DNA from 3 places in the Streptomyces sp. NPDC020875 genome. Region 1 is predicted to be linked to each of the others. Evidence: riboswitches for the same ligand, from Rfam matches in the RefSeq annotation. Region 1 holds a riboswitch; each other region holds the start of a gene.
What was found. A riboswitch is a leader RNA that binds a small molecule or an ion and turns the genes downstream of it on or off. The one in region 1 is predicted to bind thiamine pyrophosphate.
Positions count from the first base shown of each region.

Region 1 (7,056 bases):
CGTGACCAAGGCCGGTGCCGGACGCTTCATGCTGAAGCTCTCCGGAGAGGCGTTCTCCGGCGGCGGGGGTCTCGGTGTGGACCCCGACGTGGTGCACGCCATCGCCCGTGAGATCGCGGCCGTGGTCCGCGACGGCGCCCAGATCGCCATCGTGATCGGCGGCGGCAACTTCTTCCGCGGCGCCGAGCTCCAGGTCCGCGGCATGGACCGGGCCCGTTCCGACTACATGGGCATGCTCGGCACCGTCATGAACTGCCTCGCGCTCCAGGACTTCCTGGAGAAGGAGGGCATCGACTCCCGGGTCCAGACCGCCATCACCATGGGCCAGGTCGCCGAGCCGTACATCCCGCTTCGGGCCGTACGGCATCTGGAGAAGGGCCGGGTCGTCATCTTCGGCGCCGGAATGGGCATGCCGTACTTCTCCACCGACACCACCGCCGCGCAGCGCGCCCTGGAGATCGACGCCGAGGCCCTGCTGATGGGCAAGAACGGGGTCGACGGGGTCTACGACGCCGACCCGCGGACCAACCCCGACGCGGTCAAGTACGACGCGCTGGAGTACGGCGAGGTCATCACCCGCGATCTGAAGGTCGCGGACGCCACGGCGATCACCCTCTGCCGTGACAACGCCCTGCCGATCCTCGTCTTCGAGTTGCTGGCCGAGGGCAATATCGCCCGCGCGGTACGGGGTGAGAAGATCGGCACGCTCGTCAGCGACAAGGGCACCCGGTCCTGAACCGGGGGATGTCCGGGGCGTCCGGCAACGGAAGCCCGGGGATATCCGGGGATAGACAAAGCCCTGCCGGTCGGAGACCGTGCAGGGAAGACGCGACAGGTTCCGCCCGACCGGGCAGTTGTCAGCCGGGCCTACTCAAGACACGCAGGAGCAAGTGGTGATCGAAGAGACCCTCCTCGAGGCCGAGGAGAAGATGGAGAAGGCCGTCCTGGTCGCCAAGGACGACTTCGCCGCGATCCGCACCGGGCGTGCGCACCCGGCGATGTTCAATAAGATCGTCGCCGACTACTACGGCGCGCTGACCCCGATCAACCAGCTCGCCTCGTTCTCGGTGCCCGAGCCCCGGATGGCCGTGGTCACGCCCTTCGACAAGACGGCGCTGCGCAATATCGAGCAGGCCATCCGCGACTCCGACCTCGGCGTCAACCCGAGCAACGACGGCAACATCATCCGAGTGGTGTTCCCGGAGCTGACCGAGGAGCGCCGCCGCGAGTACATCAAGGTCGCCAAGGGCAAGGCCGAGGACGCCAAGATCTCGATCCGCGCCGTGCGCCGCAAGGCCAAGGAGACCATCGACAAGTTCGTCAAGGACGGCGAGGTCGGCGAGGACGAGGGCCGCCGTGCGGAGAAGGAGCTCGACGACACCACCGCCAAGTACGTGGCGCAGGTGGACGAGCTGCTGAAGCACAAGGAAGCCGAGCTGCTCGAAGTCTGATGAACGACGCTTCCTGGGGGGCCCCGCAGCGGGCCGACTATGTCGGGGAGTGGCGTCCGCAGGACCGGGGCCCGCTATCGGCGGGTCCCGCGTACGGCGGGCACGAGGCACAGCAGACTCGGCCCATGCCCAAGGTGCCGGACTTCCCCGACGCAGGTAACAACGCCGACGGTCCCGACGATCGCGACCGGCGGGACGAGTGGGACCAGCGGGATCAGCAGGACCACCGGAACAGCGCCGACTCGGGACCCGGGCGGCGGGGCGGTCCGCTCTTCCGTGACGAGGTCCCGGCCGGCTCCGCTCCCGCCGGGCCGCCGGGCCCGCCGCCGCCACCCGCCGGGCCCGGCTCCGGCGACGACGGCGGTGAGCCGGGCCGCGGTCGCGGGCCCGCCGGGCGGACCGACGGCCGGCGCGAGAAGAAGCGCGCCGGGCGCGATCTGCGGGCGGCCATAGGGGTGGGCGTCGGGCTCGGGGTGGTGATCGTCGCCTCGCTCTTCGTCGTCAAGGCCGTCTTCGTCGGCGTGATAACGGTCGCCGTCGTCGTCGGACTGTGGGAGCTGACCTCCCGCCTCCAGGAGCGCAAGCAGATCAAGGCGCCGCTGGTGCCGCTGGCGGTCGGCGGTGCCGCGATGGTCGTCGCCGGGTACGTCCGCGGTGCCGAGGGCGCCTGGGTCGCCATGGCGCTGACGGCGCTCGCGGTACTGGTGTGGCGGATGACGGAGCCCCCCGAGGGGTATCTGAAGGACGTCACGGCGGGGGTCTTCGCGGCCTTCTACGTACCGTTCCTGGCGACGTTCGTGGCGATGATGCTCACCGCCGACGACGGGGCGCAGCGGGTCCTGACGTTCCTGCTGCTGACCGTCGTCAGCGATACCGGCGCCTACGCGGTCGGCTGGCGGTTCGGCAAGCGGAAGCTGGCCCCGCGGATCAGCCCGGGGAAGACCCGGGAGGGCCTGCTGGGCGCCATCGGTTTCGCGATGGCGGCGGGCGCGCTCTGTATGGAGTTCCTGGTCGACGGCGGCAGCTGGTGGCAGGGTCTGCTGCTGGGTCTGGCGGTCGCGGTCACGGCCACCCTGGGCGACCTGGGCGAGTCGATGATCAAGCGCGATCTGGGCATCAAGGACATGGGCACCCTGCTCCCCGGCCATGGCGGCATCATGGACCGACTGGACTCCCTGCTGCCGACCGCGCCGGTGGTGTGGCTGCTGCTGGTGATCTTCGTCGGGTCCGGCTGAGCCCTGTTCCGCTCCGCTGACCTGCGGTTTTTAGAGGAAGGGCTCGTCATCCACAGGATGGCGGGCCCTTCGTCGTATCTCTGCGACACTGGATGGACCATGCCCAAGCCCGGAGAACTCACATTCATCGCGCCCCGCGGAGCCAAGAAGCCCCCGAGGCATCTCGCCGACCTCTCGCCCGCCGAGCGGAAGGAAGCCGTCGCCGCCGTCGGTGAGAAGCCGTTCCGCGCCAAGCAGCTGTCGCAGCACTACTTCGCGCGGTACGCGCACGACCCCGCCGAGTGGACGGACATCCCGGCCGCCGCGCGGGAGAAGCTGGCGGCCGAGCTGCTGCCCGAGCTGATGTCCGTGGTGCGGCACATCTCGTGCGACGACGACACCACCCGTAAGACCCTCTGGCGGCTGCACGACGGCACCCTGGTCGAGTCGGTGCTGATGCGTTACCCGGACCGGGTCACGATGTGCATCTCCTCCCAGGCGGGCTGCGGGATGAACTGCCCGTTCTGCGCCACCGGGCAGGCCGGGCTCGACCGCAACCTCTCCACCGCGGAGATCGTCCACCAGATCGTGGACGGGATGCGGGCGCTGCGCGACGGCGAGGTGCCCGGCGGGCCCGCGCGGCTGTCGAACATCGTCTTCATGGGGATGGGCGAGCCGCTGGCGAACTACAAGCGGGTCGTGGGCGCCATCCGGCGGCTCACGGACCCCGAGCCCGACGGGCTGGGTCTGTCGCAGCGGGGCATCACGGTCTCCACGGTCGGGCTGGTGCCCGCGATGCTGCGCTTCGCCGACGAGGGCTTCAAGTGCCGGCTCGCGGTCTCGCTGCACGCCCCGGACGACGAGCTGCGGGACACCCTGGTGCCGGTCAACACCCGCTGGAAGGTCCGGGAGGTGCTGGACGCCGCCTGGGAGTACGCGGAGAAGTCGGGCCGCCGGGTCTCGATCGAGTACGCCCTGATCCGGGACATCAACGACCAGGCGTGGCGTGGTGACCTGCTGGGACGGCTGCTCAAGGGGCGGCGGGTCCATGTGAACCTGATTCCGCTGAACCCGACGCCCGGATCGAAGTGGACCGCGTCGCGGCCGGAGGACGAGAAGGCGTTCGTCGAGGCCATCGCCGCCCACGGGGTGCCCGTGACCGTACGGGACACCCGGGGCCAGGAGATCGACGGGGCCTGCGGTCAGCTCGCCGCGTCCGAGCGGTAGGCGTACGGGCGGTAGCGGTACGGGCGGTACGCCAGCGGGCGGGGCCGCCCCCTGCCCTGGCGGGATTCGCACCTTGTAGGCTGGCCTGAACATTTGCATATTTCCGACAGGGGAGCGCCACAGCGCTGAGAGTGCGGTACCCGCGGGGCCGCAGACCCTCTGAACCTCGCCCGGGTCATTCCGGGTAGGAAGTTCGGTCTCACACTCCGGCTGTTGCGCCCTGCCCGGATTCCACCGGAATCCGGGCAGGGCCGCGTCTCTTCCTGGCTGTCACCAGGAGGAATTCGTTTCGTGAGCAGTATCAGAAAGACCACGGCCGTCGCGCTGGCCACCGCGCTCGGGGTGTCCGTGCTGGCCGCCTGCGGCTCCGGCGACGACGGCGGCAAGGACTCCGGCGGCGGTACGGGGTCGAAGACGGTGACCCTCGTCAGCCATGACTCCTTCGCCGCCTCCGATGCCGTACTGAAGGAGTTCACCAAGCGCACCGGCTACACCGTCAAGGTCCTCAAGAGCGGTGACGCCGGGGTCGCGCTCAACAAGGAGATCCTCACCAAGGGCCGCCCGCAGGGCGATGTCTTCTTCGGTGTCGACAACACCCTGCTCTCCCGCGCCCTCGACAACGGCATCTTCACCTCGTACCAGGCGAAGGGCCTCGACCGGGTCCCGGCCGACGTCCAGCTCGACCGGGGCGAGCACCGGGTCACCCCGGTCGACACCGGCGACATCTGCGTCAACTACGACAAGAAGTACTTCGCGGACCGGAAGCTGGCTCCGCCCCGCACCCTCGACGATCTGATCAAGCCCGAGTACAAGAACCTGCTGGTCGCCGAGAACGCCGCCACCTCCTCACCGGGACTCGGCTTCGTCCTCGGTACGGTCGCCCGCTACGGCGAGGACGGCTGGCAGGAGTACTGGAAGAAGCTGAAGGCCAACGGCGTCAAGATCGTCGACGGCTGGGAAGAGGCGTACAACCTGGAGTTCTCCGGCTCCGCCGGGGGCAAGAAGGAAGGCGGCGACCGGCCGCTGGTCGTCTCCTACGCCTCAAGCCCGCCCGTCGAGGTGCTGTTCGCCGAACCGAAGCCGAAGGAGGCGCCGACCGGCGTCGCCACCGGCACCTGCTTCCGGCAGATCGAGTTCGCCGGACTCCTCAAGGGCGCGAAGAACGAGGCGGGCGGCAAGGCCCTGCTGGACTTCCTGATCTCCACCGAGTTCCAGGAGGACCTGCCGCTGAAGATGTTCGTCAACCCGGTCGTGAAGGACGCGAAGCTGCCCGCGATCTTCACCGAGCACGGGGTCCGGATCAGCGACCCGCTGACCCTGGCACCCGACACCATCTCCGAGAACCGTGAGCAGTGGGTTCAGACGTGGTCCTCGACCGTCGTGAAGTGACGGGTGGCCCGTCCCGTTCCCGGTCCGGGCGGGGCGGCCCGTCCCGGACCGGGAACGCGGCGCGGCTGGCGCTGATGCTGCTGCCCGCCGCGTTCTTCGCCGTCTTCTTCGCCTACCCCGTCGCGGCCATCACCGGCCGCGGTCTGCGGGACGGCGGCGCCTGGCGGTTCGACCGGATCACCGAGGTACTCGGCCGGGACGACATCGCGGGCGTGCTGTGGTTCACCACCTGGCAGGCCGTGGTGTCGACCCTGCTGACGCTGGTGGTCGCCCTGCCCGGCGCGTATGTCATGGCCCGGTACGAGTTCCCCGGCAAACGGCTGCTGCGGGCCGTGGTGACCGTCCCGTTCGTCCTCCCCACCGTCGTCGTCGGCACCGCCTTCCTGGCCCTCGTCGGCCGCGGCGGACTCCTCGACGAGCTGTGGGGCGTCCGCCTCGACACCACGGTCTGGGCGATCCTCGTCGCCCATGTCTTCTTCAACTACGCCGTCGTGGTGCGGACCGTCGGCGGGCTCTGGGCCCAGCTCGACCCCCGCCAGGAGGAGGCCGCCCGGGTGCTCGGCGCCGGCCGGTTCACCGCCTGGCGGACCGTCACCCTGCCCGCCCTCGCGCCCTCCGTGGCCGCCGCCGCCCTGATGGTCTTCCTCTTCACCTTCACCTCCTTCGGCATCGTCCAGATCCTCGGCGGGCCCGGCTTCGCCACCCTGGAGGTCGAGGTCTACCGGCAGACCGCGCAACTCCTCGATCTGCGGACCGCCGCCGTACTCACCCTGGTGCAGTTCGCGGCCGTCGGCGCCGTACTCGCCGTACACGCCCGAACCATACGGCGGCGGGAGAGCGCCCTCGCCCTGGTCGACCCCGGACAGACCGCGCACCGGCCCCGCGGCCCCCGCCAATGGGCCCTGCTGGGCGCCGTCCTCACCAGCGTCGCCCTGCTGGTGCTGCTGCCGCTGGGCGTCCTCGTCGAACGCTCCCTCGACACCCCCCGCGGCTACGGCCTCGACTACTACCGGGCCCTCGGCACCCTCGACGGCAGCGGCGGCGCCTTCCTCGTACCACCCCTGCACGCCGTGGGGAACTCCCTGCGGTACGCCCTGGCGGCCACCGCGATCGCCGTCGTCGTCGGCGGGCTCGCCGCGGCAGCCCTCGCCCGCCGGGGCGGCGGCTGGACCGGCCGGCTGCTCCGGGGCTTCGACGCGCTGCTGATGCTGCCCCTCGGCGTCTCCGCCGTCACCGTCGGCTTCGGCTTCCTGATCACCCTCGACGAACCGCCGCTGGACCTGCGGGCGTCCTGGATCCTGGTACCGCTCGCCCAGGCCCTGGTCGGCGTGCCGTTCGTGGTCCGCACCATGCTGCCCGTCCTGCGGGCCGTGGACGACCGGCTGCGGGAGGCCGCGGCCGTACTCGGCGCCTCACCGGCCAGGGTCTGGCGGGAGATCGATCTGCCGCTGGTCCGCCGCGCCCTGCTGATCGCCGCCGGATTCGCCTTCGCGGTCTCCCTCGGCGAATTCGGCGCCACCGTCTTCATCGCCCGCCCCGACCAGCCCACCCTGCCCGTCGCCGTGGCCCGGCTGCTGGGGCGGCCCGGCGAGCTGAACTACGGCCAGGCCATGGCACTGAGCACGATCCTGATGGTGGTGTGCGCGGTCGCGCTGCTGTTGCTCGAACGGATCCGGATCCGCACCACGACCACCACGACCGGGGAGTTCTGATGCTGGAACTGGACGATGTGACGGTACGGTTCGGGGCCCGGGCCGCCCTCGACGCGGTCGACC
Region 1 is NZ_JBFADP010000008.1:62,224-69,279, forward strand. Features, by position in the region: gene pyrH (UMP kinase) at 1-736, shown strand, start outside; gene frr (ribosome recycling factor) at 894-1,451, shown strand; gene AB0G74_RS06755 (phosphatidate cytidylyltransferase) at 1,451-2,686, shown strand; gene rlmN (23S rRNA (adenine(2503)-C(2))-methyltransferase RlmN) at 2,786-3,892, shown strand; TPP riboswitch at 3,991-4,101, shown strand; gene AB0G74_RS06765 (thiamine ABC transporter substrate-binding protein) at 4,184-5,281, shown strand; gene AB0G74_RS06770 (iron ABC transporter permease) at 5,356-6,993, shown strand; gene AB0G74_RS06775 (ABC transporter ATP-binding protein) at 6,993-7,056, shown strand, end outside.

Region 2 (7,056 bases), on a different contig from region 1:
CTCGGCGACTTCACCGACCGGGGCCCGGACGGTATCGGGGTGATCGACCTGGTCATGCGGCTCTCGGCCGAGGCCGCGGCGGCCGGCGGCTACTGCAAGGCCCTGATGGGCAATCACGAGCTGCTGCTGCTGGGCGCCAAGCGTTTCGTCGACACCCCGGTCAACTCCGGCGCCGGTACCGCGACCTTCCAGGCCGCCTGGCTGCTCAACGGCGGCCAGAAGTCCGATATGGACCGGCTCCAGGACGTCCATGTCCAGTGGATGGCCCGGCTCGACGCGGTCGCGGTCGAGGACGGCCATCTGCTGCTGCACTCGGACACCACGGCCTATCTCGACTACGGCGACAACGCCGAGGCCGTCAACGACACCATCCACGACGTCCTCACCCGTAACGACGCGGACGAGTGCTGGGACCTGTTCCGCAAGATGACCAAGCGGTTCGCCTTCCGGGACGAGACGAGCGGCCCCCCGGCGGTCCGCGAACTGCTCGCCGCCTACGGTGGTACCCGGGTGGTGCACGGCCACAGCCCGATTCCGTATCTGCTCGGCGAGGTCGGCACGGAGGAGGGCGAGAGCGGCGAGCGTCCGGTGGTCGAGGGCCCGCACGTCTACGCGGACGGGCTGGCGATCGCCATGGACGGCGGGGTCACCATGGCCGGAAAGCTGCTGGTCGTCCAGCTTCCGCTGGCCGACCGGAGCGCTACCGACCCTCGTTGACCGGCGTTTTGCCGCAATCCCCTGTCACCCCGCGCGGTAACGGCTCTACCATCGGGTTATCCGTCGCAGACTCTCCTCCGTCGACGACCGGTCCCCGTCCGTGCGCGGACGGCCCGGCCCGCGGAGTATCGGGGGACGCACATGAACAGCGCTCCGCATCTGCTGGGCGAGGACCGCGCCGACTACGAGCGGCTCCTCGACGAGGTACTGCGCGACGCCGGTGAACGGCCGGAACTCACGGCCGTCGGCGAACGGCTGAACGCCACTCAGCTACGGACCATGGCGCTCAGGGCCACTACCTTGATCACCGCGTCCGCGGCGCCGGAGTACGCGCACTACCTGAGGATCCGCGAGGAGGCGCGCTCCCCCGCGGATCCGGACGCCGCCCGGGAAGCCCCGCCCGATCCCCTCGCCGAGGCCGACGGGGGCGGTGCCGGTCTCGGCGCCGTACTCACCGTGCTGGCACCGGTCCTGGCCGGGACGGCGGCGCTGATCTTCCTGCTGGTGGGGTATCTGCTGAAGATGCTCGACCCGGCACCGTCCTTCGCCACCCCGCTGGTCACGGCGGGCTGGTTCTTCGCCGCCGTGACGGCCGCCGCGATCCTGGCGGCGGCGGTCGGGCTGCTGATCACCGCGGTCCGCAACAGCGCGACGCAGGTGGCCGCCGTCGAGCTGTCCGAGGATCTGCCGGACGAGGTGGCACGTGCCAAGGACGCCTGGCTGCATGCCGTACTGGAACGCGGGCTGCTCCCGTTCCTCCGGCTGGCGCTGGAGGAACCGGACGTCGACCCGCTCGCCGCGGCCCGGGCGCGGCCGGTGAGCCGGATCCCCAAGGTGGGGTACGACAGCCCGGACTTCTCCAGCCCCGGTGACGGAGCCACGGCCGGGCAGCGGCCGAGCTTCAGCAGCCCCGAGTTCACCAGTCCCGACTTCGGCGGTCCCGAACACCGGCCGGAGTGACCGGAGGGTGTCCCCCACGGCCCCGACCGGAGTGACCGGCGGGGCCAGGGGGACGTACGGGGCAGCCCCGGCTCAGTCCGCCATCGGCAGATAGACCCGGCTGCCGCTCGCCGCGAACTCCCGGGACTTCTGGAGCATCCCCTCGGCGATCTCCGTCTCGCTCGCCCCGTCCGCCGCCGCGTCCCCGCCGAACTGTTCGGAGATCGACCGGCTGATCTTCATCGAACAGAACTTGGGCCCGCACATGGAACAGAAGTGGGCCGTCTTCGCGGGCTCCGCGGGCAGCGTCTCGTCGTGGAACTCCCGGGCGGTGTCCGGGTCGAGGGCCAGATTGAACTGGTCCTCCCAGCGGAACTCGAACCGCGCGTCGGAAAGCGCGTCGTCCCATACCTGGGCGTCCGGATGCCCCTTCGCGAGGTCCGCCGCGTGCGCGGCGATCTTGTAGGTGATCACCCCGGTCTTGACGTCGTCCCGGTTGGGCAGGCCCAGGTGCTCCTTGGGCGTGACGTAGCAGAGCATCGCCGTGCCCCACCAGGCGATCATGGCCGCCCCGATGCCCGAGGTGATGTGGTCGTAGGCGGGCGCCACATCGGTGGTCAGCGGGCCGAGGGTGTAGAACGGCGCCTCCTCGCAGATCTCCTGCTGGAGGTCGATGTTCTCCTTGATCTTGTGCATCGGGACGTGCCCGGGGCCCTCGATCATCGTCTGGACGTTCATCCGCTTGGCGATCCGGTTCAGCTCACCGAGCGTCCGCAGTTCGGCGAACTGCGCCGCGTCGTTGGCGTCTGCGATCGAGCCCGGCCGCAGTCCGTCGCCGAGGGAGTACGTGACGTCGTACGCCGCGAGGATCTCGCACAGCTCCTCGAAGTTCTCGTACAGAAACGATTCCTTGTGGTGGGCCAGGCACCAGGCCGCCATGATCGAACCGCCGCGCGAGACGATGCCGGTCTTGCGGCGGGCGGTGAGGGGGACGTACGGCAGCAGCACCCCCGCGTGCACGGTCATGTAGTCGACGCCCTGCTCGGCCTGTTCGATCACCGTGTCCTTGTAGATCTCCCAGGTCAGCTCCTCGGCCCGGCCGTCGACCTTCTCCAGCGCCTGGTAGAGCGGCACCGTACCGATCGGGACGGGGGAGTTGCGGAGCACCCACTCGCGGGTGGTGTGGATGTTCCGGCCGGTGGAGAGGTCCATCACCGTGTCGGCGCCCCAGCGGGTCGCCCAGGTCATCTTCTCCACCTCCTCCTCGATCGAGGAGGTGACCGCGGAGTTGCCGATATTGGCGTTGACCTTCACCAGGAACCGCTTGCCGATGATCATCGGCTCGATCTCCGGATGGTTCACATTCGCCGGGAGCACCGCCCGGCCGGCCGCGATCTCCTCCCGGACGACCTCGGGGGCGACGTTCTCCCGGAGCGCCACGAACTCCATCTCGGGGGTGATCTCGCCCCGGCGGGCATAGGCGAGCTGGGAGACCGCCCGGCCGTCACGGCCCCGGCGCGGCTGGCGCGGCCGGCCGGGGAAGACGGCGTCGAGATTGCGCAGTCCACCGCGCGGGGACGTGTGCTTGATCCCGTCGTCCTCGGGGCGGACGGGACGGCCCTGGTACTCCTCGGTGTCGCCGCGGGCGACGATCCAGTTCTCCCGCAGCGGCGGCAGACCGCGGCGGACATCGGTCTCGACGGTGGGGTCGGTGTACGGGCCCGAGGTGTCGTACAGCGTCACGTCCCGGCCGTTGGTGAGGTGCACCTGACGGACCGGCACCCGGAGGTCCGGGCGCGAGCCCGTGACGTACCCCTTGTGCCAGCCCGGCGTGCGGTCGCCGTCGACGGCGGGTTCGACGGCAGGCGTGCGTGCATCCTGAACGGTCATGAAGACCTACTCCCTACGCCGGCATTACCCGGTAACAGGTTCGGCGGTCGACGCAGCGGATCCCATGGACGACATCCCGGTCGTACACCTGGTTCGTGTACCACCCGATGACGCGTCGACGGAGGTCAGCGCCCTCTCAGCCCGGTGCTCCGAGCTCCCGCGTGTGCAAAGGTGACACCAACGCTAGCGCCAATTCTGGCGTGCTGAACAGGGGCCCCCGGCCGTTCTTGCGATGATCGGTCGGTGACGTCATCAGCGCCCGGCCCCGGACAGGGCCCCGATTCCCGGTACGCGTACGGCTCCGCGGACGGCGGTGACCAGGGGTACGTTCCCGGCCACGGCCCCGCGCCGCCCCATGCCCCGGGCCATTCGGCGCCGCCGCCCCCGGTGCCCCGACCGGCCGCCGCGCACCCGGGACAGCCGGTCGCGCAGCCGTTCGGACAACCGGCCGAGCCGGAGCGGGAGTGGGAACGGAGGCAGGGACAGGGGCACGGGCAGGATCATGGCCACGGTGGTCACGGTCCCGGCGGTCCCGGCCACGACGGTCACGGTCCCGGCCATGACCACGGCGGAACCGGGCCCTCCCACGGCCCTCCGCACGGGCACTCCCCCGGGCATTCGCATGGCCATTCGCACGGGCACTCCCACTCGCACGGTCCCGCCGCGCCCGTTTCGCGGCATCTGCGCCGAGTGATCGCCGCCGTACTGATCCCCTTCGCCGCCGCCGTCGTCGTGGGCCTGGCGGTCCTCTGGCCCGGCTCGGCCCCCGGGCACGAGCGGACCGGGGTCGGCTTCGACCGGCAGACCGAGTCGGCGACCGTGACCCGGCTGGAGCCGATCGACTGCAAGTCGGTCAACGCCGCCCAGGTACCGGTGACCGGCGACGGCATGGCCCCGGCCCAGAACGGCGGTACGGGCGCCGCGGCCGGGAACAGCAAGTGCAAGAAGGCGACGATCGAGATCACCAGCGGTCCGCACAAGGGGCGTTCCTTCGGGGAGATCGTCCAGCCGGAGGCGCCGCGGAAGCTGAAGCCGGGGCTCGGTGTCGTGGTGGCGTACGCCCCCGACGCGCCCCGGGACCTCCAGTACTCGGTGATCGATGTGAACCGCCGGCTGCCGCTCGCCGTCCTGGCCGGGATCTTCGCCCTGGCGGTGGTGCTGGTGGGGCGGATGCGTGGGGTGATGGCGCTGGTGGCGCTGGTCATCTCCTTCGCCGTACTGAACTTCTTTATCCTCCCGGCGATTCTGGACGGCTCGAACCCGCTGGTCGTGGCGGTGGTCGGGGCGAGCGCCATCATGCTGATCGCGCTCTACACCTGTCATGGCATCACCGCCAGAACCTCGGTCGCCGTCCTGGGCACGCTGATCTCGCTGCTGCTGATCGGGCTACTGGGCTCGATCTTCATCGGCTGGGCCACGCTCTCGGGCAATACCGACGACAACACCGGACTGATCCACGGGCTCTATCCCGGGATCGACATGAGCGGACTGCTGCTGGCCGGGGTGATCATCGGCTCCCTCGGGGTGCTCGACGACGTCACGGTGACCCAGACGTCGGCGGTGTGGGAGCTGCGCCAGGCCGATCCGGGGATGGGGCCGAGGGCGCTGTACCGGGCCGCGATCCGGATCGGCCGGGACCACATCGCCTCGGTGGTCAATACGCTCGTCCTGGCCTACGCGGGTGCGGCGCTGCCGCTGCTGCTGCTCTTCAGCATCGCGCAGAGCGGGATGGGTGCGGTCGCCAACAGCGAGCTGGTGGCAGAGGAGATCGTCCGTACGCTCGTCGGCTCGATCGGTCTGGTGGCGTCGGTACCGGTGACGACGGCGCTGGCGGCGCTGGTGGTCTCGGCGGACCGGCCGGATCCGGGTACGGCCGGGACGGCGAACGCTGCCGGGACGGCTGGTGCGGCGGCCGGTGGGACGACCGGGGCCGGTGGGGCGGTCGGTGGCGGTCTCGTCGGCGGCCGGGGCAGCCGCGCGAAGGGCCGCCGCCGCAAGAAGTAGCCCGGCCGGGCCGGGGGGCGTACGGCTCCGTTACGCGCCCCCGGCCCCGTCGGGTCCCCGGCTACGGCTGTTCGTCACGGCCCCGGTGGTCCGGCTCCGGCGGGCCCGGTGGTCCCGGCTCCGGCGGGCCTCCGGGGCCGTACCCCTTCCGCCTCGCCCTCGCCGCCCGGCCGCCCCCGGCCCTTCGCTAGCCCGCGTTCTCCTCGGCGAGGATGCTGAGCAGCACCTGGTCCAGTTCGGCGGCGAAGTCGCCGTGCGCCTGTTCCTGGCCGAGCGGAACGATCCGGTCCGTACGGTCGAGGAAGGCCACGATGGGCGCGGCACTCACCTGGAACAGCGCCTCCTCGTCGCCGACCCTGAGCCGGATCGCGATATCGGCCAGCTCACCGGGGCCGACCGGGGCGATGTGCACATCACCGTCACCGCTCGCCCCGACGATCCCGTCGAGCAGCAGATCCCGGCCGAAGGCCCAGCTCACCGGCGCGTCTCCGGGCAGATGGAAGGTCATTCGCACGGCATAGGGATCCGCGGGTACGTACCGAAGCTCCACCGGAATCCGGAACGACAGCTCCTCGGAGACGAGGAAGCTCATCAGTACCTCGGCCTGGACCGACTCGTGCATCGTGTACCCCGCAGTGACGGAAGCCCGGATAGGGCCTGTTGGCGGCCTTCTTGGTGAAGCCCGGCGATACGGAACAGGAAGGATTCCCCTGATCCACTCCTCGTAATCGCGCGCTATGTCACCGAACGGTCACAAGGAGTGAGTTCTTCAGCTGCTGATGGAGATATCGAGGACACCGGGCGCTCCGCCCGCCCTCGACCGGAACCGGAACGGCTCGATCGCCGGAGGTAATCGTTCCTTCTGGCGGAGCGGAGGGTATGCCGACATCGGCACCGGCAGCGCCGCCGCGGTCGCCGTGACGGGCGCGAGCCGGGCGACGGCCCGTCGCGCCGAGCCGATCAGGGTGGGGGAGCCGGTGGGCGTACCGGTACCGCCGTCGTTCGTCGTGGCCACGGATCACCCCCAGGCAAGGTGGCGGGGCGGCACCCGTTCCGCGGGGCCGTCCCCGTGCGATCACCCGCCGCGGCGTCCCGGATCCCCCGGCCCCGTCCGGCCTCCCCGGCCCGGAAGCCGCACCCCGACGTGCCCCGATGCCCCCGACGTCTCCCCGGCGGCTCCGGGCCGTCTCCCGGGCGGGATCCGGACGAGTTCCGACGGTGGCGCCGAGCGGCCCCAAGGGGGGCGCTCATAAGCGTGCGAAAGGGCGCACTAGGGGTGGTGAATCCGCTTATCCAGCGGCGGACTGCCACTGTAATGGCCATTCAACCGTCTGTGACCGGGTGGGACCCCGGGTTCCCCCGGCCGGGTTAACGCCCCGGCCCTACTCGATCACAGACCGTTACCAGTCACTGCGGGAGTTCGACGACCCCTTGAACTTTCGAACCACGAACGCCAGCGCGCAGACGAGGGCGACCAGTGCCAGCACCTTGAACAGCAGACCGATC
Region 2 is NZ_JBFADP010000003.1:98,841-105,896, reverse strand. Features, by position in the region: gene AB0G74_RS02810 (metallophosphoesterase) at 1-717, shown strand, start outside; gene AB0G74_RS02805 (hypothetical protein) at 859-1,677, shown strand; gene thiC (phosphomethylpyrimidine synthase ThiC) at 1,750-3,546, opposite strand; TPP riboswitch at 3,540-3,717, opposite strand; gene AB0G74_RS02795 (hypothetical protein) at 3,799-4,146, opposite strand; partial or broken gene AB0G74_RS02790 (YibE/F family protein) at 4,171-5,550, shown strand; gene AB0G74_RS02785 (SsgA family sporulation/cell division regulator) at 5,738-6,172, opposite strand; gene AB0G74_RS02780 (hypothetical protein) at 6,320-6,565, opposite strand; gene AB0G74_RS02775 (DUF5326 family protein) at 6,951-7,056, opposite strand, start outside.
Region 2: linked by a shared signal. The riboswitch ahead of thiC (phosphomethylpyrimidine synthase ThiC) and the one ahead of AB0G74_RS06765 (thiamine ABC transporter substrate-binding protein) in region 1 are both predicted to bind thiamine pyrophosphate.

Region 3 (7,056 bases), on a different contig from region 1:
GCAGCTCCGCGCAGAACTCCGTCGCGAACTCGATACCTATGGAGCGTACAGCGGCCGGATCGTCCTTGGCCGAGAGGATCCGTTCTTTCAGCTCCGAGGGGATCGCGGCATTGCTGAGCTGGGCGAATCGCTCCAGTTGTCCGACGCTGGTGATGGGCATGATCTCGGGGATGATCGGGGTGTCGCAGCCCCGGGCGGTCACCCGCTCGCGCAGCCGGAGATAGTCCCCGGGCCGGAAGAACATCTGGGTGATGGCGTAGTCGGCCCCGGCGCGGCACTTGTCGACGAAGTGCCGGATGTCGGTGTCCCAGTCCTCGGAGCGGGGGTGCATCTCGGGGAAGGCCGCGACGCCGACGCAGAAGTCGCCCGACTCCTTGATGAGCCGGACCAGTTCGGCGGCGTAGGTGACCCCCTGGGGGTGCGGCACCCACTCCCCCATCGGGTCACCCGGCGGGTCGCCCCGGACGGCGAGGATATTGCGGATACCGGCGTCCGCGTACTGGCCGATCATGTTCCGCAGTTCGGCGATGGAGTGGTTGACCGCGGTGAGATGCGCCACGGGGGTCAGGGTGCTGTCCGAGGCGATCTGCTCCGTGGCCCGGACCGTGCCCGCGCGGGTCGAACCGCCCGCGCCGTAGGTGACCGAGACGAAGCTCGGCGCCACGGCCTCGACGCGCCGCAGCGCGTTCCAGAGGTTCCGCTCACCCTTCTCCGTTTTGGGAGCCCAGAACTCGAAGGAGTAGGAGGTCCGGCCGGTCGCGAGCACATCGCGCACGGTGAGCGCGCGGTCCGTCCGGGTCGATGCTGTTCCTAGGGCCATAGTCGCAGGCTAGCCGGGGTGCGGGGGTCGCCCAACCCGAGTCCGCCCCTCGGACACCCCTGTTTTACATCATGGCTGCTGGGAGCGGGTGCGTATCCGTCGGCTGAGACGAGCCGCCGCGGCGCCCGGGTCGTCGGACTCGGTGATCGCCCGGACCACGACGATCCGGCGGGCGCCCGCGTCGAGCACCTCGTCCAGGTTCTCCTCGTCGATGCCGCCGATGGCGAACCAGGGCCGGTCGGTCCCGAGGGCGGCCGTCGTCCGCACCAGGTCGAGCCCGGGGGCGTACCGGCCCGGCTTGGTCGGGGTGGGCCAGCACGGTCCCGTACAGAAGTAGTCGACTCCGGGCTGGACGGCGGCGGCCTCGGCCTCGGCCCGGCTGTGGGTGGAACGGCCGATCAGCACCCCGCCACCGTCGCCGCCGCTACCGCCGCCGAGGACGGCACGGGCGGCCGGTACGGGCAGATCGCCCTGCCCGAGATGGAGGACGGCGGCACCGGCGGCATGCGCCACATCGGCCCGGTCGTTCACGGCGAGCAGCGCGCCGTGGCGGCGGCAGGCGTCCGCGAAGACCTCCAGATGCCGCAGTTCCTCGGCGGCCTCCATGCCCTTGTCCCGGAGCTGGACGATGTCGACGCCGGAGGAGAGCACCGCGTCGAGGAATTCGGGGAGATCGCCCTGGCGGGTGCGGGCGTCGGTACAGAGGTAGAGCCGGGCGTCGGCGAGCCGGGCGCGGCGGTCGGAGGTCATGGACATCGGGGTCCCCCCAGGGGTGATGGATCGGCGGGCGGCCGGGGCGGGCGGGCCCGGTGTCGGCGGGACACGGTGCGGGCGCGCCGGTGGGACGCGGTTTCCGCGCGGCGCGCTCGGACACACGTCAAAGGCGCACCGGCAGACGAGCCCGGAAGCCGGCCCGGAACGTGCGGCGGGCGTACGAGGCGGGGCGCGCGAGGCCGTCGCGGGGCGGCACCCCTGTCGGTCGGGGTGCGGCCCCGCGACGGACGGCCCGTCCTTCGCACCCGGCGTCGGGCCCGCAGGCCGCGCGGCACGGGAAGAGTCACGGGCACGGGCGCGTGTTCCGGGGCGCCCCGGAACACGTACCCGGATCGTCTGATCAGACGGCGAGAGCCTGGGCCCGGCGCTTCACCTCCGTACCTCGGTTCTCCCCGAGGGCCTGCGCGGGCGTACCCGGCAGGGAGGGGTCCGGGGTGAAGAGCCACTCCAGCATCTCTTCGTCGGAGAAGCCGTCGTCCTTGAGCAGGGTCAGGGTCCCGGAGAGGCCCTTGACGACCTTGTCCCCGCTGATGAAGGCGGCCGGGACCTGGAGCACCCGGTTCTCCCCGCGGCGCACCGCGATCAGCTGGCCCTCCTTGACCAGCTGCCTGACCCGCGTCACCTCGACGTTCAGCTGCTCCGCGATATCGGGCAGGGTGAGCCAGGCGGGGACGAGGGCATCGATCTTTGCGTCAATCTCGGTCACAGGACAAGCGTGCCATCTGGGACCGACAGTGGGTAGCGGGAGTCCCGTCCGGCGGCGGCCATCCGGCCCACGCCGCCCCTGGAACACCAGGTCGGCGCGGGCCCGGAGGGATCAGCCGGTCAGCGGGCCGCCGTCTTGAGAGAGATCTCGGGATCGGCTGCCGCCACCGGATCGAGCCGTCCGCCGGACTGCATGATCCGGCGGCCCTGGGAGAGATCCCGGGGCCTGTCGACGGCCAGTACGGCGCGCAGGACGCCGTCCCGCAGCCACAGAACCGACCAGGTGGCGGCGTCGGCCGGGTCGCCGCGCCACAGCAGGGTGTCGGCGTCGGCGTGGTCGCCCGCGTACTGCACGAACCGGCCGAACTGCTCGGACCAGAAGTACGGCACCGGGTCGTAGACCGCCGGAGCCACGGCGGGCTCCGGGGGCGCGTCGGCCGCGGTGGTGGCGGCCCGGTCGGCCGCCTCCTGGTCGGCGAGGATATTGGCGGCGACGGTACGCGGCCCCTGGAGGGCGTTGTCCCAGTGGTGGACGAGCATCCGGCGGCCGTACCGGTCCGACGGGAAGGAGGCGCAGTCGCCGACCGCGTACACACCGGGCACTCCGGTCCGCAGCCCCTCGTCGGCGGTGACCGAACCGTCCGGGCCGGTCTCGATACCGGAACCGGCCAGCCAGGCCGTGGCGGGCCGGGCGCCGACCCCGACGACGACGGCCCCGGCCGCGATCCGGCGGCCGTCCGCCAGAACGACCGTCCCGGGCTCGACGGCCGCCACCCGGACGCCGGTGACCAGCTCCACCCCGGCCTCGGCGTACCACTTGCCCATCGGGGCCGTGACCTCGGCGGGGAGCGCGCCCGCGAGCGGTCGCTCCGCGGCCTCGACGACCGTGACCGCGCAGCCCGCGGACCGGGCCGCCGTGGCGAACTCCGCCCCGATCCATCCGGCGCCCACCACGACGATGTCGTGCCGCCGCTCCAGCACCGGGCGCAGCCGGGCCGCGTCGTCCAGGGTCCGCAGCAGATGCACCCCCGGGACCGCCTCCGTACCGGGCAGCGTGAGGGGTTCGGCGCCGGTCGCCACGACGAGGAAGTCGTACGGGACCGGGCCCGCCTCCGTGTCCAGTTCGCGCACGGCGGGCCGGACACCGGTCACGGCGGTACCGAGGCGCAGTTCGACGCCGAGCGCCTCGAAGTCCACGTCGAAGGCGGAGCCCTCGGCGGTGCCGAGCAGCACCGCCTTCGAGAGCGGCGGCCGGTCGTACGGCTGATGGGGCTCGGCCCCGATGACCGTCACGGGCCCGGTGTGCCCCAGCTCCCGCAGGGCGACGGCGGTCTGCACTCCGGCGATCCCGGCGCCGACGACGACCACGCGGGGAGTTCTGGGGGATGTCTGATGGCTCACGGCTCCACGATAAGCACCCGCCCGGGACTGCCCCCGGCGGCGGGTGCCCCTTCCTCTCGACACCGGGCCGCGCGCGGTGGGGCGCTCGCGCGGTTCCCCTCGGTTCCCCGCGCCCTTGAGCCCCTCGCCGTGGGCGATCGGGCATGCTGGGCGGCCGCCGGCCGCCTGTGGTCGCTCGCCCGGTTCCGCCCCCTATGCCTTCGGCAACGGGGGGATCCCCAGCGCCCCCTGGTTGACCCTCTCGCCGCCCTTGCGATGAGGCGAGCCCCTGTTCAAGGGCGGAGCCGGGTCGGAGGCGCGCGCCTGATGGGACGGGACTAGTGGGGGAGTTCCTCCACCGTGCTCGTGCCCGCGCCCCGCTGGGATTCCCAGGTCCAGGTCTCCTCCAGGCGGACCCGGCCGTCGGGGAGGTCGATCACCCGGGAGACGCAGTGGCCCGATGCGGTGGCGCCGTCCGTCTTGAGCTGGACGTAGCGGAAGTCGAGGCGGTCGCCGTCCCTGGTGCCCACCAGATGGCCGCGGACGACGTCGCCGCCGGTGTACTCCGCCCAGATCCGGCCGTCCTCCTCGTGGTAGGTGAACCGGGTGGCCGTGCCGACCTGGCCGGGGGCCTGGTCGGTGACCGGGGACAGCACCAGTCCGTCCAGCGATCTCGCCATGCTGAGGGCTCCTTGCTCTCGGGGCGCGGCCCGTCCGTCCGCCTTACCGGGCGTCGGAGACGGGGGTTAGGGTGGCCACCGTAAAGCACTCGCGGGAGCCCGGACGCACCGGGCTGAGAGGGAGGCTGGCCGGCCTCCGACCGTACGAACCTGATCCGGGTCATGCCGGCGAAGGGAGGGGCTGGACGCCCATGTCGCATACCTCCGAACCGTCTTCGGCCACGAGCGGCGGGACCGATGTGCTGGTCGTCGGGGGCGGGATCATCGGGCTCGCGGTCGCCTGGCGGGCGGCGCAACGCGGGCTCGCGGTGACCGTCGCCGATCCGGACCCCGGCGGCGGCGCGGCCGAGGTGGCCGCCGGGATGCTCGCGGCGGTCACCGAACTGCATTACGGCGAGCAGACCCTGCTGGCCCTCAATCTGGAGTCCGCCCGGCGCTATCCCGCCTTCGTCGCGGAGCTGGAGGAGGTCAGCGGGCGGTCCGTCGGCCATCGGTCCTGCGGCACGCTCGCCGTCGCGCTCGACGCCGACGACCGGGCCCATCTGCGGGAGTTGCACGCCCTTCAGCTGCGGTCCGGGCTGGAGTCGCAGTGGCTCACCGGGCGGGAGTGCCGCAGGCTGGAGCCGATGCTCGCCCCGGGGGTGCGCGGCGGGCTGCGGGTCGACGGGGACCATCAGGTCGACCCCCGGCGACTGGCCGCCGCCCTGGTGGTGGCGTGCGAGCGAGCCGGGGTGGAGCTGCGGCGGGACCGGGCGGACCGGCTGCTGGTCGAGGGCGACCGGGCGGTGGGCGTGGCCTTCGCCGACGGGCGTGAACTGCGGGCGGAGCGGACCGTACTCGCCGCCGGGAGCCTGAGCGGGCGGCTCGGGGGGCTGCCGCCGGACGCGCTGCCGCCGGTACGCCCGGTCAAGGGGCAGGTACTTCGGCTGACCGTGCCCCCCGCCTACGCCCCGTTCCTCTCCAGGACCGTCCGCGCCGTGGTCCGCGGCAGCCAGGTCTATCTGGTGCCCCGGGCCGACGGCGAACTCGTCGTCGGCGCGACCAGTGAGGAGCTGGGCTTCGACACCACGGTCACCGCGGGCGGGGTCTACGAACTGCTCCGCGACGCCCATGAGCTGGTGCCGGGGATCACCGAACTGCCGCTGACGGAGGCCAGGGCCGGGCTGCGCCCCGGCTCTCCCGACAACGCCCCGCTGCTGGGTCCGAGCGCGCTGCCCGGACTGCTGCTGGCCACCGGCCACTACCGCAACGGCGTACTGCTGACCCCGGTGACCGGGGACGCGATCGCCGAGACGCTCGCCACCGGTGTCCTTCCCGAGGAGATCCATCCCTTCACCCCCGACCGATTCCGTTCCGCCGCCCCCGTCTCCCAGGAGCAGCTCGTATGAACAGCGTTCCCCCGGTCGTCTCGGTCAACGGCGAGTGGCGTGAACTCGCCAGCGGTACGACGCTCGACGCTCTCGTCGCCACCGTCGCCCCGGCGCCCTCGGGGGTCGCCGCCGCGGTCAACGAGGCGGTCGTTCCCCGTGGTCAGTGGCCCGGCACGCTCCTCGGCGACGGTGACCGGGTCGAAATCCTCACCGCCGTCCAGGGGGGCTGAGCGACCATGTCCGAACTCGCCCCGCCCCGCTCCGGCCGACCGTCCCCCGACTCGACGGACGCCACCGGAGGACCCGCCGCCGGGCGCGACCCCCTCGTGATCGCCGGGACCGCCTTCGGCTCCCGGCTGATCATGGGCACGGGCGGCGCCCCCAGCCTCGACGTCCTCGAGCGCGCCCTGGTCGCCAGCGGTACCGAACTCACCACCGTCGCCATGCGCCGGGTCGATCCCACCGTCCACGGCTCGGTGCTCTCCGTCCTCGACCGGCTGGGCATCCGGATCCTGCCGAACACCGCGGGCTGCTTCACCGCGGGCGAGGCGGTCCTCACGGCCCGGCTCGCCCGGGAGGCCCTGGGCACGGAGTGGGTGAAGCTGGAGGTGGTGGCCGACGAGCGGACCCTGCTGCCGGACCCGGTCGAACTCCTCGACGCCGCCGAGACCCTGGTCGACGACGGTTTCACCGTCCTCCCGTACACCAGCGACGACCCGGTGCTGGCCCGCCGGCTGGAGGACGCGGGCTGTGCCGCGATCATGCCGCTGGGCTCCCCCATCGGCTCCGGTCTCGGGATCCGCAATCCGCACAACTTCCGGCTGATCGTGGAGAACGCCGGGGTGCCGGTGATCCTCGACGCGGGCGCCGGTACCGCGTCCGACGCGACGCTCGCGATGGAGCTGGGCTGCGCTGCGGTGATGCTGGCGTCCGCCGTCACCCGGGCCCAGGAGCCGGTCCTGATGGCGGAGGCCATGCGGTACGGGGTCGACGCGGGGCGGCTGGCGTACCGCGCGGGGCGGATCCCGCGCCGCCACTTCGCCCGGGCGTCCTCCCCGACGACGGGCGTCGCCTCCTTCGCCCCCGACGAGGAACACGAGGGTCACGGGACGACCGGAGCCGGGGTCCCGGCCGGTGCCGGGCACGGTACGGGCGGCACGCGCGGCGCCGGACCGGCGGCGGTCGACCCGGAGCGCCCGGCGTTCTAGGGAGTTTCATGCGTGCCGGGGCAGGCGAGCCCGGCGAGATCCACAAGAGACGGACCCGGCCCCTCCCGAGCCGTGTCGCGGACGGCGGGCCCGGCGGCCGGAGCATCACAGCTCGGCAT
Region 3 is NZ_JBFADP010000017.1:77,067-84,122, reverse strand. Features, by position in the region: gene metF (methylenetetrahydrofolate reductase [NAD(P)H]) at 1-820, opposite strand, end outside; gene thiE (thiamine phosphate synthase) at 890-1,570, opposite strand; gene AB0G74_RS12355 (Rv2175c family DNA-binding protein) at 1,935-2,300, opposite strand; gene AB0G74_RS12350 (FAD-dependent oxidoreductase) at 2,420-3,700, opposite strand; gene AB0G74_RS12345 (hypothetical protein) at 4,018-4,359, opposite strand; TPP riboswitch at 4,441-4,553, shown strand; gene thiO (glycine oxidase ThiO) at 4,551-5,747, shown strand; gene thiS (sulfur carrier protein ThiS) at 5,744-5,959, shown strand; partial or broken gene AB0G74_RS12330 (thiazole synthase) at 5,966-6,802, shown strand.
Region 3: linked by a shared signal. The riboswitch ahead of thiO (glycine oxidase ThiO) and the one ahead of AB0G74_RS06765 (thiamine ABC transporter substrate-binding protein) in region 1 are both predicted to bind thiamine pyrophosphate.